Regions from separate parts of the Paenibacillus sp. PvP094 genome, predicted to be linked through region 1. Evidence: riboswitches for the same ligand, from Rfam matches in the RefSeq annotation. Region 1 holds a riboswitch; each other region holds the start of a gene.
The links. Region 1 has a riboswitch for glycine ahead of ABIC22_RS21395 (serine hydroxymethyltransferase). Riboswitches for the same ligand answer to the same signal wherever they lie in the genome.

Region 1 (4,217 bases):
GCGATACTGCTTCAGCCGCATCGCTGTCTATTTCTATCTCGACGATCCAGCCTTGCCCGTAGGGATCGTCGTTGACTTTTTCAGAAGCGTCCAGTAACTGATCGTTAACCCTCGTAACTGTACCGCTAACTGGACTGAATAAGTCCGATACTGTTTTGACCGATTCAATCGTACCCACCGTCTCGTTCGCTTGAAGCGTTGTTCCCACTTTCGCCACTTCTACAAATACGATGTCACCAAGCTGTCTTTGCGCATAATCCGTAATACCGATCCTAACAAGGCTAGATCCCCGCACCTCCACCCACTCATGCTCAACCGTATAACCCAATCCAGCTTTGACTTCACTCATTCATCGGCACCCTCTCGGTCTACATTTTTTTCTGAAGCTGCCCCCTCGAGAAGAGAGGAAACGCCCCGGCAAGCTCAGCAGTCTGCTCTCTTACTTTGGCAATGACTACCGGGTCGTCTCGATGTCTCAAGGCTCTTGCGATGCAGCGTCCAAGTCTTATCATTTCTTTTTCGTCCATACCTCTCGTAGTCAGTGCCGGGGTGCCGATACGGATGCCGCTCGTGACGAACGGACTGGTCGTCTCTCCAGGAATCGTGTTTTTGTTCACTGTAATGCCAACATGCTCGAGCAATCTTTCGGCCTCTTTGCCCGTGAGTCCCCACGGACGAACGTCGATCAGCATCAAATGGTTATCCGTGCCTCCGGAGACGAGTGTTGCACCTTCTGCCATCAATGTGTCCGCAAGCGTTCCAGCATTGCTGACGACCTTCTTCGCGTACGCTTGGAATGACGGCTCCAGTGCCTCTCGAAAGCTTACGGCTTTGGCCGCAATAATATGCATGAGCGGACCGCCTTGGATACCCGGAAAAATCGACTTGTTCAGCCCTTTAGCCGTTTCTTCGTCGTTCGTCAACAGTAGTCCACCGCGCGGACCGCGCAGCGTTTTGTGCGTCGTACTTGTTGTAACGTCGGCATATGGAACCGGAGACGGATGCACTCCTGCCGCCACAAGTCCAGCGATATGTGCCATGTCGACCATGAATTTCGCACCAACTCTGTCCGCAATCTCCTTGAACTTTATAAAATCAATGATCCGTGGATAAGCGCTGGCTCCGGCGATGATCAGGGCCGGCTTTTCCTTGTGGGCCACCGACTCTACTTGGTCGTAGTCGATCAGATGAGATCGCTCATCCACTCCATAGGAGACTGCTTCGAACCATTTGCCCGATAAGCTTACCGGGCTTCCGTGAGTCAAATGACCCCCCTGAGAAAGGTTCATCCCCATCAGCTTGTCGCCCGGCTTCAGCCAGTGGAACAGCACGGCCGTATTGGCTTGCGCACCTGAATGGGGCTGAACGTTGGCATGTTGGGCACCGAACAGCAATTTCGCCCTCTCCATCGACAGAATCTCAACTTCGTCCACATGTTCACAGCCTCCATAATACCTTTTCCCCGGATAACCTTCCGCGTACTTGTTCGTCAGGACCGTCCCCATCGCCTCCATGACCTCCGGACTCACGATGTTTTCGGAAGCAATCAGCTCCAGCGTCTCTAATTGTCTGTCGTGCTCTCGTTCAATCGCAGCATAAATGTCGGAATCATAGTTTAATAAACTCAAGTAAATGTCCTCCTTAGGATAATATATAAAAAAAGGGACAGTGAACCGGCTCATGCCGTGTTCTCTGTCCCGGGTACCTGAGAGTTTAAACGGCCCTCTTCGACCGTTATTACCCCTTTGGTGGCTTGTTGGCTCTCTCCAGAGTTGCGTCGGATGGCGGTACGTTTACCTGAGAGTTTAACCAGCGGCTGGCCAGCCGCTGACTTGCTCCTTCGGTGCCCCGAAGCTTTATTTCGCTTCCGCGGTCTCTCCCGGCCATCGTCATTCGCTATATTCAGTTGATTGGGAATTACACCTTCACCGGTGTTTGTTCAGATGCTGCTCCGGCCGTTTTTGAAGAGAAGGAAAGAGTCGGAGGTATCACGTCATCAGGGAACGGGCTAACGTACGACTCTCCTTCCAGTCGTTCCGCAAGCTCTGCCTTCGCCTGCTCAATGAGGGCAGGGTCAAGCAGCGCTGCAATGGCAGTACACGCCATCACTTTGCCTGCGAGCAGCATGCCTTTGTGTGCATAGCTGCTCTTGCCTTGCGCAACAGTCTGCCAGGCATGGATCGGCGTCGCATAAGCCCAGGTCGCGGTACCGCATTGTGCAGTCGGCACGTTCCAGCTAACATCTCCTACGTCCGTTGACGCTGGCATAACGCGCATTGTATCCATAAGTGGAGCGACGAAGCCCGCAAGAGGACGGGCCGAGAGCATGTCATGGACCTTCTTTCCACTCTGTCGCGATGCACTTGTCTTATCCTCTTCAGGGATCATAGCAAAGATCTCTTGGGCAAAGGCCAATTCGTCCTCAGTATAAACGGGAAGCTCAATCCCAGTGAGGAACTCGTGCATTTTGCCTTCCAGAGCCGCATTCGGGATGAGATTGGACGCCCCGCCTTCATAGTGATATGACATCGTAGTTCCCGTCATCAGGGCCGCTCCACGAGCAACATCGAGAACCCGTTCAAACAATTCCGCAACCTGGGAGGACTTCGGCGCCCTAACCAAATAGTTCACTTCTGCTTCAGCCTGCACAACATTGGGTGCAAAGCCTCCTGTATTCGTCACGGCATAGTGGATTCGCGCATCCGAAATCATATGCTCACGCAAGTAGTTCACTCCCACATTCATCAGCTCGACCGCATCCAGCGCGCTTCGTCCGAGATGGGGTGCGGCCGCCGCGTGGGCGCTGCGGCCCGTGAACTTGAAGTGCACATGCAGATTAGCAAGAGAGGACATATGCATGACAACGTTCATCGTGGCAGGATGCCAGCAGAAAGCGACGTCGACATCCCGGAACAATCCAGCTCTGGCCATGTAGGCTTTGCCAGATCCACTCTCTTCCGCCGGACAGCCATAGTATCGAACCGTGCCGGACATACCATGTTCCTGCAGATAATCCTTCACCGCAAAGGCAGCCGCCAGAGAGCCTGCTCCGAGCAGATTATGCCCGCAACCGTGTCCATTCGCACCCGGCACAAGAGGATCGAAAACTGCTGATCCCGCCTGCTGACTAAGGCTTGCCAGCGCGTCAAACTCACCAAGAACAGCAATGACCGGAGAACCGTTCCCGAAACTGCCTACAAACCCGGTGGCGAGTCCGGCAACGCCTTTCTCTACTGAAAACCCCTCCTGTTCCAGCGTCCTGCAGAGCAAATCCGCTGACTCGAATTCTTCGAATCGCGTTTCAGCGAAGTCCCAGATCGAGTCGCTTACATCGATAAATAAATCTCTCTTGCCTTCGATATACGCGGTGACTTCTTCAATGATCTTCTCATTCATGCCAAACACCTCTCTCCTTAATTTCGGCTACTCTACATCATTGGGCTACGGAAACAGCAAATACACTGAGTACAGGCTATCTGTTAATTAAATGCAAAGCAGGCAACGGCATGATCGTGACCTTTAAGCTCCGGTTCGAATTCGCGACAGATTGCTTTGGCGATCGGGCACCGCGTGTGGAAGCGACAGCCGCCTGGCAGGCGGACTGGGTTCGGAACATCCCCTTGGATAATAATCCGTTTGTGTGAACGAAGCTTTGGATCGATTACCGGATTCGCACTTAACAAGGCGTTCGTATAGGGATGCTTCGGCACCCTGAACAGCTTATCCCGGCTCGCAATCTCCACAATCTTGCCTAGATACATAACAGCTATTCGATCGCTGATATAGCGGACTGCGCCGAGGCCGTGTCCGATGAACAGGTATGCGAGCCCCTTCTCCTTCTGGAGCTTCTTCAGGAGATTCAGAATCTGGGCCTGGATCGAGACGTCGAGAGCTGAAACGGGCTCGTCGCACACGATAAACCTGGGGTTTAGGGACAAAGCCCTCGCAATGCCAATTCGCTGTCGCTGTCCTCCGGAAAATTCATAAGGATAACGACTTTTGTCTTCTGTCGATATTCCGACAGTTTCGAGCAGGCGATCCACCCGTTCTCCAACAGACGAACGACTTTCAAGTCGGTGCGCCAGCAGAGGCTCTGCCAGAATATCACTGATCCTCATTCGGGGATTGAGCGAGGAATAGGGGTCTTGGAAAACCATCCCCATGCTTGCCCGGATTCGGCGAAGTTCCCTCTTGCCGAGTTCTGCCAGTTCCCGGCC
Region 2 (4,217 bases), 1.1 Mb from region 1:
GAAGGGCATCCCAATCGGTCACCCCGTTCTGATAACCAATCTCGACAATCTCCAAATTCAGACCATGGGCGTAAGCCTTCAACACTTGACGGGCTTCAGGATGAACGGTGCGGGAGACGATTAGCTGTTTGCGGCGAGTTGCCGCTGCGGCCAGATTCCCTGCTTCTGCAAATGCGGTCGCGCCATCATACATGCTCGCATTGGCTACAGCCATGCCAGTCAGTTCACAGATATACGATTGAAATTCGAAGATCGCCTGGAGCTCGCCCTGACTGATTTCGGGCTGATATGGCGTATAGGCGGTATAGAACTCGGAACGGGAAATGACGTGATTAATCACGGAAGGGATATGATGATCGTATATGCCTGCGCCCAGGAAACTGGCGTGTGTCTCAAAATTGGCATTGGCGCCAGCCTGCTTCGACATGTGGCGTGTCAGCGCGTATTCATCCAGTTTGGAGGAGACCGGCAGCTCGCCTTGATAACGAATCTCCTGCGGGATGTCATGGAACAGATCTTCAATCGTTTCCACACCGATGGTCGCGAGCATGGCGCTCTGATCCTGTTCAGTCATGGGAATGTAGCGGTGCTTGTTCATGCTTGATCAGCTCCTTGGGTAGGTGTCTTTGACGTACGTGTCCGTTTATGAAAAGGGGTCTTCACAACTTCGGCTTTCAGCTTTTTGCCACGAATCTCAATCTCGAGCGGGGTGCCGAGTGCAGCATATTGGCTGTTAATTAGGGCGAGCCCCAGATTGCGCTTCAGCGTAGGGGACTGTGTACCGGTTGTTACTTCCCCGATCTGCACGCCTTCCACGTAGATGGGATAGTGGGGACGTGGAATCCCGCGCTCCAGTACTTCAATGCCGACCAGTTTACGGGAAGGTCCACCATTCTTTTGCTGCAATAGTGCTTCGTGTCCGATAAAAGGTCCGGCATTCAGCTTCACAAACATGCCAACGCCTGCTTCCAGCGGTGAAATGGTCGGCGATAGTTCCTGTCCGTAGAGGGGCAGCTTCGCTTCGAATCGAAGTGTATCCCGTGCACCAAGTCCAGCCGGAACCAGACCGTGATCAGCGCCAGCCTCCATTAATCCGTTCCAGACCGCAGCGGCCTGATCTGCCTGTACGTATAGTTCGAAGCCGTCTTCTCCGGTATAACCGGTGCGGGACAGCAGCAGTTTTACACCACAGACCTCAGCATTCTGTACAAAACGAAAAGGCTCGATTATGGATACGTCAGTATCTGTAACTTTTCCGATGATGTCTGTAGCAAGCGGGCCCTGTAGAGCCAGGAGGGCTGTTTCCGCGGAGTCATTCGTCATGCTCACCCCAGGAACCATGTGTTCTTGCAGCCAGGCCCAGTCCTGATCAATATTAGAGGCATTCACGACGAGCATATAATGCTGATCTTCCAGCTTGTATACGAGCAGATCGTCCACTACGCCACCGTCCGGGTAACACATTAACGTGTATTGTGCCTGGCCAGGAACCAGTGAAGTCACGTCGTTGGTCGTCAGTTTCTGCAAAAATGCTTCGGCCTGTTCACCCTGTACCGTGAATTCACCCATGTGGGATACATCGAACAGTCCGGCCCGTTCTCGCACCGCTTCATGTTCCTTCTGAATCCCACTGAATTGAACCGGAAGCTCCCAGCCTCCAAAATCGATGCACCGTACACCTTCATATTGCTGATAAAGTGGATAGAGTGGAGTTCTAAGCAAATCGGACATCAAATCACCTCGTTATGGCCGCTACTGGGCCGAGTGTATAACATGAATGATTCTTTTCTTGAATAAGTATGGTTAAGGCAGCTGACGACAGCGCCGGCTCGATCCTGACTTTCGTTTTTTTGGGAAAAAGGAAAAGGACAGGCCAAAGAACCGGCATGCCAGAAGCACGCTGTATTCTTAGGCTCTGTCCTTGGTACCTGAGAGTTACCCCGCCAATAGGTTGCAGCAGGTTTCCCCTTGGGTGATCATAACGCCCATACCGGGCGAATAGATGCTCTCCAGAGTTGCGTCCCGTAAAAGTCCTTTTGCCTGAGAGATTCACCTCCCGCTTGTCGGGTGGTTTACTCCTTCGGCGTTACCGCGTGCATCCAAGAGTTGGGCGTCACGGGTAATCTCTCCCTTTACATTCATCCGCGGGTGATGCACACAACGATTAACATTTACTCTCTCATTAAAACGTGAATCCACTATCGATGTCAAGAACGATATCACAGAAATTAATAAAAAACCGAATAATATTTAGTGATCTCAATTTATTGTTCGTGTATATAAAAAGAGTGCGCTTACTATTCTAATATTACCCATTATATGTAGAGTGAGGGTGTTTGCGTTACAGGCTGTAATCATCAAAAATCAAATAATTTGTGAGGTATCTTGACATTTCAATCAAAAATATCTTACGCTATGTTCTGGGAAAAAGGGTTGGCCGAAGGGACGCATGCACTCATTAATGAAAAGCGAGGCGGATATCGATGAGCGAATTGAAAAGTGATTTCCTGTACAGTGAAGAGCACGAGTGGGTGCAAACCGTAGGGGAGGATACTGTACGGATCGGCATTACCGAGTTCGCGCAGCATCAGCTGGGTGACATTGTGTTTGTGGAATTGCCTGACCTTGAATCGGATGTAAAAGCGGAAGACAGCATTGGTACGATTGAATCCGTGAAGACGGTTTCGGATTTGTTTTCTCCGGTAAGCGGTTCGATTATTGCTGTGAATGAAGCACTGCAGGATGCACCTGAACTCGTCAACAGTTCGCCTTACGAAGAAGGCTGGATGATTGAGATTCGTGTTGAAGGTGATTTGACAGCAGCGTTGTCTAAACTGATGAATGCTGATGCATATCGTAAGCACACCGAGGAGTAGAATGTATTTGCACTAAATAACCTTTATTAATCTAAGATTTTTTCATACGTTGGACGGTCGTGCACGTCTTCAGAGCCTGTGTGAGCCTTGGTGCTCATGCAGGCTTTTTCGTGTTCCCAAGGACAGGCTTGTTGCCATATGAGACACTTGAACAGGATGGAATAAGGCTGAATCGCACATGCTATATTATTGAATTTAGTACCGTAAATGATATAAGACACATACGAAAAAAGCCAAGTATATCAATGGTTAGAACCCTCTCATCATCATAAAAACGATTACATAAACACAATGTTGTCATCAATGATCATGACGAAAGTACGCTTTCATTTCGTTGAACCGGAGACCAATCTGGCTTAGGATAACAGCAGGGGAGAAATGATACCCCTTTCATAAATGATAACTACTTGATCCGAGGAGGATAATACAATGAGTAACTTGGACCAAACGTCCAATTCCAAAGGCGGTCTCCGGGTAGGCGTTCAGCGTTTTGGCCGATTCCTAAGCGGCATGGTTATGCCGAATATGGGTGCATTTATTGCCTGGGGGCTAATTACGGCCATGTTTATCAAAACAGGCTGGTTCCCTAACGAAACGATTGCAACGTTAGTAGATCCGATGATCAAATATTTGCTGCCACTGCTTATCGGTTACACTGGAGGTACGATGGTGCATGGCCAGCGTGGTGGTGTCATTGGTGCCATCATGACTATAGGGGTTATCGTCGGCAGTGACATTCCGATGTTCCTGGGTGCCATGATAGCCGGACCACTGGCTGCATGGATCATCAAAAAGTTCGATAAAGCCGTTGAAGGCAAGATCAAAGCAGGGTTCGAGATGTTGGTTAATAACTTCTCAGCCGGTATTATCGGTGGTATCCTGGCGATCATTGCACTGCTGGGTATCGGACCTGCTGTAGAAGGAATTAGCACCGTATTATCGGCTGGTGTACAGGGGCTGATGAATCTGGGATTGCTCCCACTCGTCAACCTGATCATTGAACCAGGGAAGGTATTGTTCCTGAACAATGCAATCAACCACGGCATTCTAACACCGATTGCAACAGATCAAGCGAGAGAATTGGGTCAATCCGTATTATACATGCTTGAATCGAACCCGGGTCCCGGACTTGGTATCCTGCTGGCTTACTGCTTCTTCGGTCGTGGAACAGCAAGATCTTCCGCACCGGGTGCGGTTATCATCCACTTCTTCGGGGGAATTCATGAAATTTATTTCCCTTACATTCTGATGAAACCGATTCTGATTCTTGCGGCAATCGCAGGCGGCGTGGCAGGTACAGCAACCTTCATGCTTACCGGAGCCGGACTGGTCTCAGCACCT
Region 3 (4,217 bases), 3.1 Mb from region 1:
TTATTGGGTTTTAATTCAGTGCTTCTTAAAATTCATGAATGAACCTGGGAGGGATCTGATGGATGAGCAATGATCGAGATCAGGAGAAAGGGAAGGGCACCCAGTCAGGGGGATGGAAACATGCTGGTTTGCTCCTGGGCGGAGTAGGCATATCCAACCTGGGGGATTTCATCTACATTGTAGCCATTAATTTGATGGTGCTTAACATGACACAGTCCCCGGCGGCAGTTGCAGGCTTGTGGATTATCTCGCCGATTGCCTCGGTATGCACCAAGTTCTGGTCAGGCAGTCTGATTGACCGCTACGACCAGCGGCAGCTGATGATTGGGGCGGATGTGGTGAGAGCTGTGCTCGTGGCATTGCTTCCGCTGATGCCCAGTCTATGGATGATGTACGGCATCATTTTTCTTGTCAGCATGTCCTCATCCATATTCGTACCTTCTTCGCAGGTGTACATCACCCGGCTGGTTCCTGCTGAGCGGCGCAAGCGATTCAATTCCCTGCAGGCAATGATCAGTTCTGGTGCTTTTATTACAGGCCCAGCCATAGCCGGAGTCATGTTGATTTATCTGTCACCTGCAGCGGCGATCTATGCCAATGCAGCTTCCTTTGTGGTGTCGGCGCTAATCCTGATGTTACTGCCAAGGCTGGGCACTGGAGAGCAGAGCAGCGGTAGGACAAGGCTAACCCCTCGCCTGATTGCCCAGGATTGGCGAGCCGTAATGCTATTCAGTCGCCAAGCAGGATATGTGGTGGGCATCTATGCCTTGTTCCAGATTATTCTTGTTATTGGCATGTCGCTGGATGCACAGGAAGTGGTGTTTATCCGTCAAGTCATGAACCTGTCCGAGTCACACTATGGTGCGTTGATGAGTGTTACTGGAGCTGGATACATGGCGGGTTCTCTGCTGGTTTGGTTGTTCGCCAAACACTTGTCCATCCGTCACATGATGGGCGGAGGCGTGCTCTTGGTTGCGCTTGGTTATTTCCTGTTCGCTCGTTCGTTTTCGTTCGAACTTGCCGCATTCGCCTTTATTCTGCTTGGGTTGTGTTCGGCGCCGGCAAACACGGGACTGGTCACCTTTTATCAGAATAATATACCGGTAGACTTGATGGGGCGAATGAGCAGCGTACTTGGACTCATGCTGAGTGCATTGCAGGTCATTTCGATTTTGGTCATGGGTGTAGTTGCCGAAGTGATCTCTCTTCGAACGGTATATACGGTCGTTTCGGCAGTTCTGATGCTGGGTTCCCTTCTGTTATGGCTTACGAGCTGGCTTCCTTCAAGACAGTCATATTATAAGGATCACAGCTCTTCCTCAAAATCTCTACATAGCTAGTCTATATCCTATTGAAAACTGAACGATTCCGTGGAAAGCTGCATATAATATTAGAGGAATTTTGCCAAGATGATAATGATGCGTTACTTTTGTTGACATTACGTGTGTTGCATATTAATCTGTTATATGAATGATCAATTTCACAAGGACAACGTTTGATATGTGTTCAAGCGAATATATACGATACAGCGGATGAGAACGAGCGGGAGAGACCTGGGCAGGCCATTGGTTTAAGTAGGCTGCCAGGCACCGAAGGAGCAAGCCGCTGCGCACCCGGCGCAGGTGGTTAATCTCTCAGGTAAATGTACCATCGTTGGACGCAACTCTGGAGAGTGCGCGAATGCGCCACCCAAGGGGTATATGATGAGAAGGGTACCCCATGGGGCGGCCTCTGATCATGAAACTCTCAGGTAACGAGGACAGAGAGAGGGCCTAAGGCCTTCTACTGTCCTTTTTTGATGTCATCATTCAGTAATGAAGGAACATTATGGTGCATGTCTGGATGGATATGACGATATGGAGGGGTGCAGGATGCGATTTAAAGATGTTTTTTCAATTATTGGTCCGTCGATGACGGGCCCTTCAAGTTCACATACAGCTGGGGCAGCGAGATTGGGAAGAATTGCAAGGCAGTGGCTGGGGTGTACGCCTGAACGTGCCAGGCTGACACTATACGGCTCATTTGCCGATACGTATCAAGGTCACGGTACAGATCTGGCGTTAATTGGTGGTTTGCTTGACTATGTCACGGATGATCCGCGGATACCGGACGCCGAGGCGTATGCCGAACAAGCGGGTATGGAGGTTGAGTTCTATACAAGTGGACTGCCTGCTCCGCATCCGAATACGGTCAAAATTGAGTTGTGGCACGGTGAGCGTCAATGTTCACTCGTTGGTGCTTCGATTGGCGGCGGCAGTGTGTCGGTGCATGCGCTTAATGATTTCCGGGTACAGATCAGCGGGGAATTCCCCACACTCGTTCTGCGTCATGCGGACAAGGCAGGGGTGCTTGCTTCCGTGACGTCTACGATCAGCTCCTCAGGGGTTAACATCGGTTATATGCAGGTAGACCGAAAAGCCCGGGATGGCGAAGCACTAACAGCGATGGAAATGGACGGAGCACCAAGTGCCGAGATGTTGGAACGCCTGCGTTCACTGGATCATGTGCTGGATATTCGCGTCATTGATTTGAAGAGAGGGGTTGATCCGGATGCGCTTTAAGCACTTGCATGAGCTGAATACGATCTGTACGGCTGAATCCAAAACCATTGCCCGGCTAATGATCGAGGAGCAGGTCCAGGAGACCAATACGCCGGAAGCGGATGTTGTGCGGCAGATGTCGGAATATTATCAGGTGATGAAAGAGGCTGTACGGAAAGGACTGACGGAGGACACCACTTCGCGCAGTGGCTTGACCGGCGGAGACGGCAAAAAGATGGCCGAATATATTCGCCAGGGCGAAACCTGCTCGGGGGACGCTTCCGCACTGGCAATGGCCTATGCGCTGTGTGTATCTGAAGTCAACGCATCCATGGGCCGGATTGTGGCTACGCCGACAGCGGGTTCTTGCGGGATTATCCCCGGTGTATTCATCAGCTCCCAGGAGCGATTCGGATGGAGTGATGAGCATCTGGTGAACGGCTTATTCTGTGCAGGTGCAATTGGATATGTCATCGCCAATAACTCGTTTATTTCTGGTGCAGAGGGTGGCTGTCAGGCAGAAGTCGGTTCGGCGATCGGCATGGCTGCCGGTGCAATGGTGGAGCTGCGTGGGGGGACGCCGGAGCAGGTCGTTCATGCCGTAGGTCTCGCGTTAAAAAATACACTGGGCCTCATCTGCGATCCGGTCGCAGGGCTTGTTGAAATTCCATGCATCGTCCGCAACGGACTCGGTGCGGTAACGGCACTGGCTGCAGCCGATATGGCGCTGGCCGGGGTAAGAAGTGCTATTCCATCGGATGAAGTCATTGATGTCATGCTGGAAGTGGGAAGTGCGATGCCGAGCAGACACCGCGAGACAGCGCAGGGCGGGTTGGCCCAGACGCCAACGGGCCGGAAAATGATGGAGAAGCTGGCGAAACCCAAAGCGAAGCGTGCGGAACCTGAAGCTGAGTCCGAACCACAGAGCACAACCGATATTTCGAAAGAGCAGGCATAGAACGAAGCCCATAGGACAGGATTAATTATACAGGAGACAAAATGGAGAAAAGCGTCCACTGGCCTTTACAGGTCATGCTGGACGCCTTTTTTTTATTTGATGAGAAAGAGCCTCAGCCTAACTCCGGGCTTTACAGGAGAAAACTCTTGTAATCTACGACGATGAGAAATAAATATTTACCGTTTATCCCTGACTGATATCTGTACTTAACACAGCATAACCGTATGCTGGCAGTTCAACAGCGAGAACATCGCCGTCCTTAGCTGTGCGGTGGTTACCGTCCAACAATTCGGTCCATTCGCCCGCGCCACCCTCGAATTCAATCATCGCCGTTTCCTCCGAACGATTGAACAGAACGAGAATGCGTTCATCCTCACTCTGCCGTTCGAGAACGAGCTGGCTGCCTTCAGGACGGGCTTGCAGGAATCGAACATGACCTTCTGCACGTAGAGCGGGATGGGCATGGCGAAGGGCGATAAGCTGCTGATAAAAGGTGAACAACTCACGGTCCTGCTTCGCCTCGTCCCATTCCATGCATTTCCGGCAGCCCGGATCATGGTCGCCATCCAGCCCGATCTCGTCTCCGTAATAGATGCACGGCGTGCCCAGATAGGTGAACTGGAACAATGCTGCCAGTTTCATCTTGCGCTGATCGCCTTCACACAGTGTCAGCAGCCTTGGCGTATCATGGCTATCCAGCAGGTTGAATGCCACTTCGC

Region 2: it holds a riboswitch for glycine, as region 1 does, so the genes downstream of both, gcvT (glycine cleavage system aminomethyltransferase GcvT) here and ABIC22_RS21395 (serine hydroxymethyltransferase) in region 1, are expected to answer to the same signal.
Region 3: it holds a riboswitch for glycine, as region 1 does, so the genes downstream of both, sdaAB (L-serine ammonia-lyase, iron-sulfur-dependent subunit beta) here and ABIC22_RS21395 (serine hydroxymethyltransferase) in region 1, are expected to answer to the same signal.

What each region holds. Positions count from the first base shown of each region.
Region 1 is NZ_JBEPOM010000001.1:4,638,862-4,643,078, reverse strand. It holds gene gcvH (glycine cleavage system protein GcvH) at 1-349, opposite strand, end outside; gene ABIC22_RS21395 (serine hydroxymethyltransferase) at 369-1,628, opposite strand; glycine riboswitch at 1,691-1,772, opposite strand; glycine riboswitch at 1,776-1,893, opposite strand; gene ABIC22_RS21390 (M20 family metallopeptidase) at 1,918-3,396, opposite strand; gene ABIC22_RS21385 (ABC transporter ATP-binding protein) at 3,480-4,217, opposite strand, start outside.
Region 2 is NZ_JBEPOM010000001.1:3,494,299-3,498,515, forward strand. It holds gene gcvPA (aminomethyl-transferring glycine dehydrogenase subunit GcvPA) at 1-598, opposite strand, end outside; gene gcvT (glycine cleavage system aminomethyltransferase GcvT) at 595-1,731, opposite strand; glycine riboswitch at 1,914-2,015, opposite strand; glycine riboswitch at 2,019-2,142, opposite strand; gene gcvH (glycine cleavage system protein GcvH) at 2,484-2,876, shown strand; gene ABIC22_RS16145 (PTS mannitol transporter subunit IIBC) at 3,306-4,217, shown strand, end outside.
Region 3 is NZ_JBEPOM010000001.1:1,585,950-1,590,166, reverse strand. It holds gene ABIC22_RS07335 (MFS transporter) at 63-1,340, shown strand; glycine riboswitch at 1,534-1,659, shown strand; glycine riboswitch at 1,664-1,765, shown strand; gene sdaAB (L-serine ammonia-lyase, iron-sulfur-dependent subunit beta) at 1,872-2,561, shown strand; gene sdaAA (L-serine ammonia-lyase, iron-sulfur-dependent, subunit alpha) at 2,551-3,498, shown strand; gene ABIC22_RS07320 (alpha-glycosidase) at 3,682-4,217, opposite strand, start outside.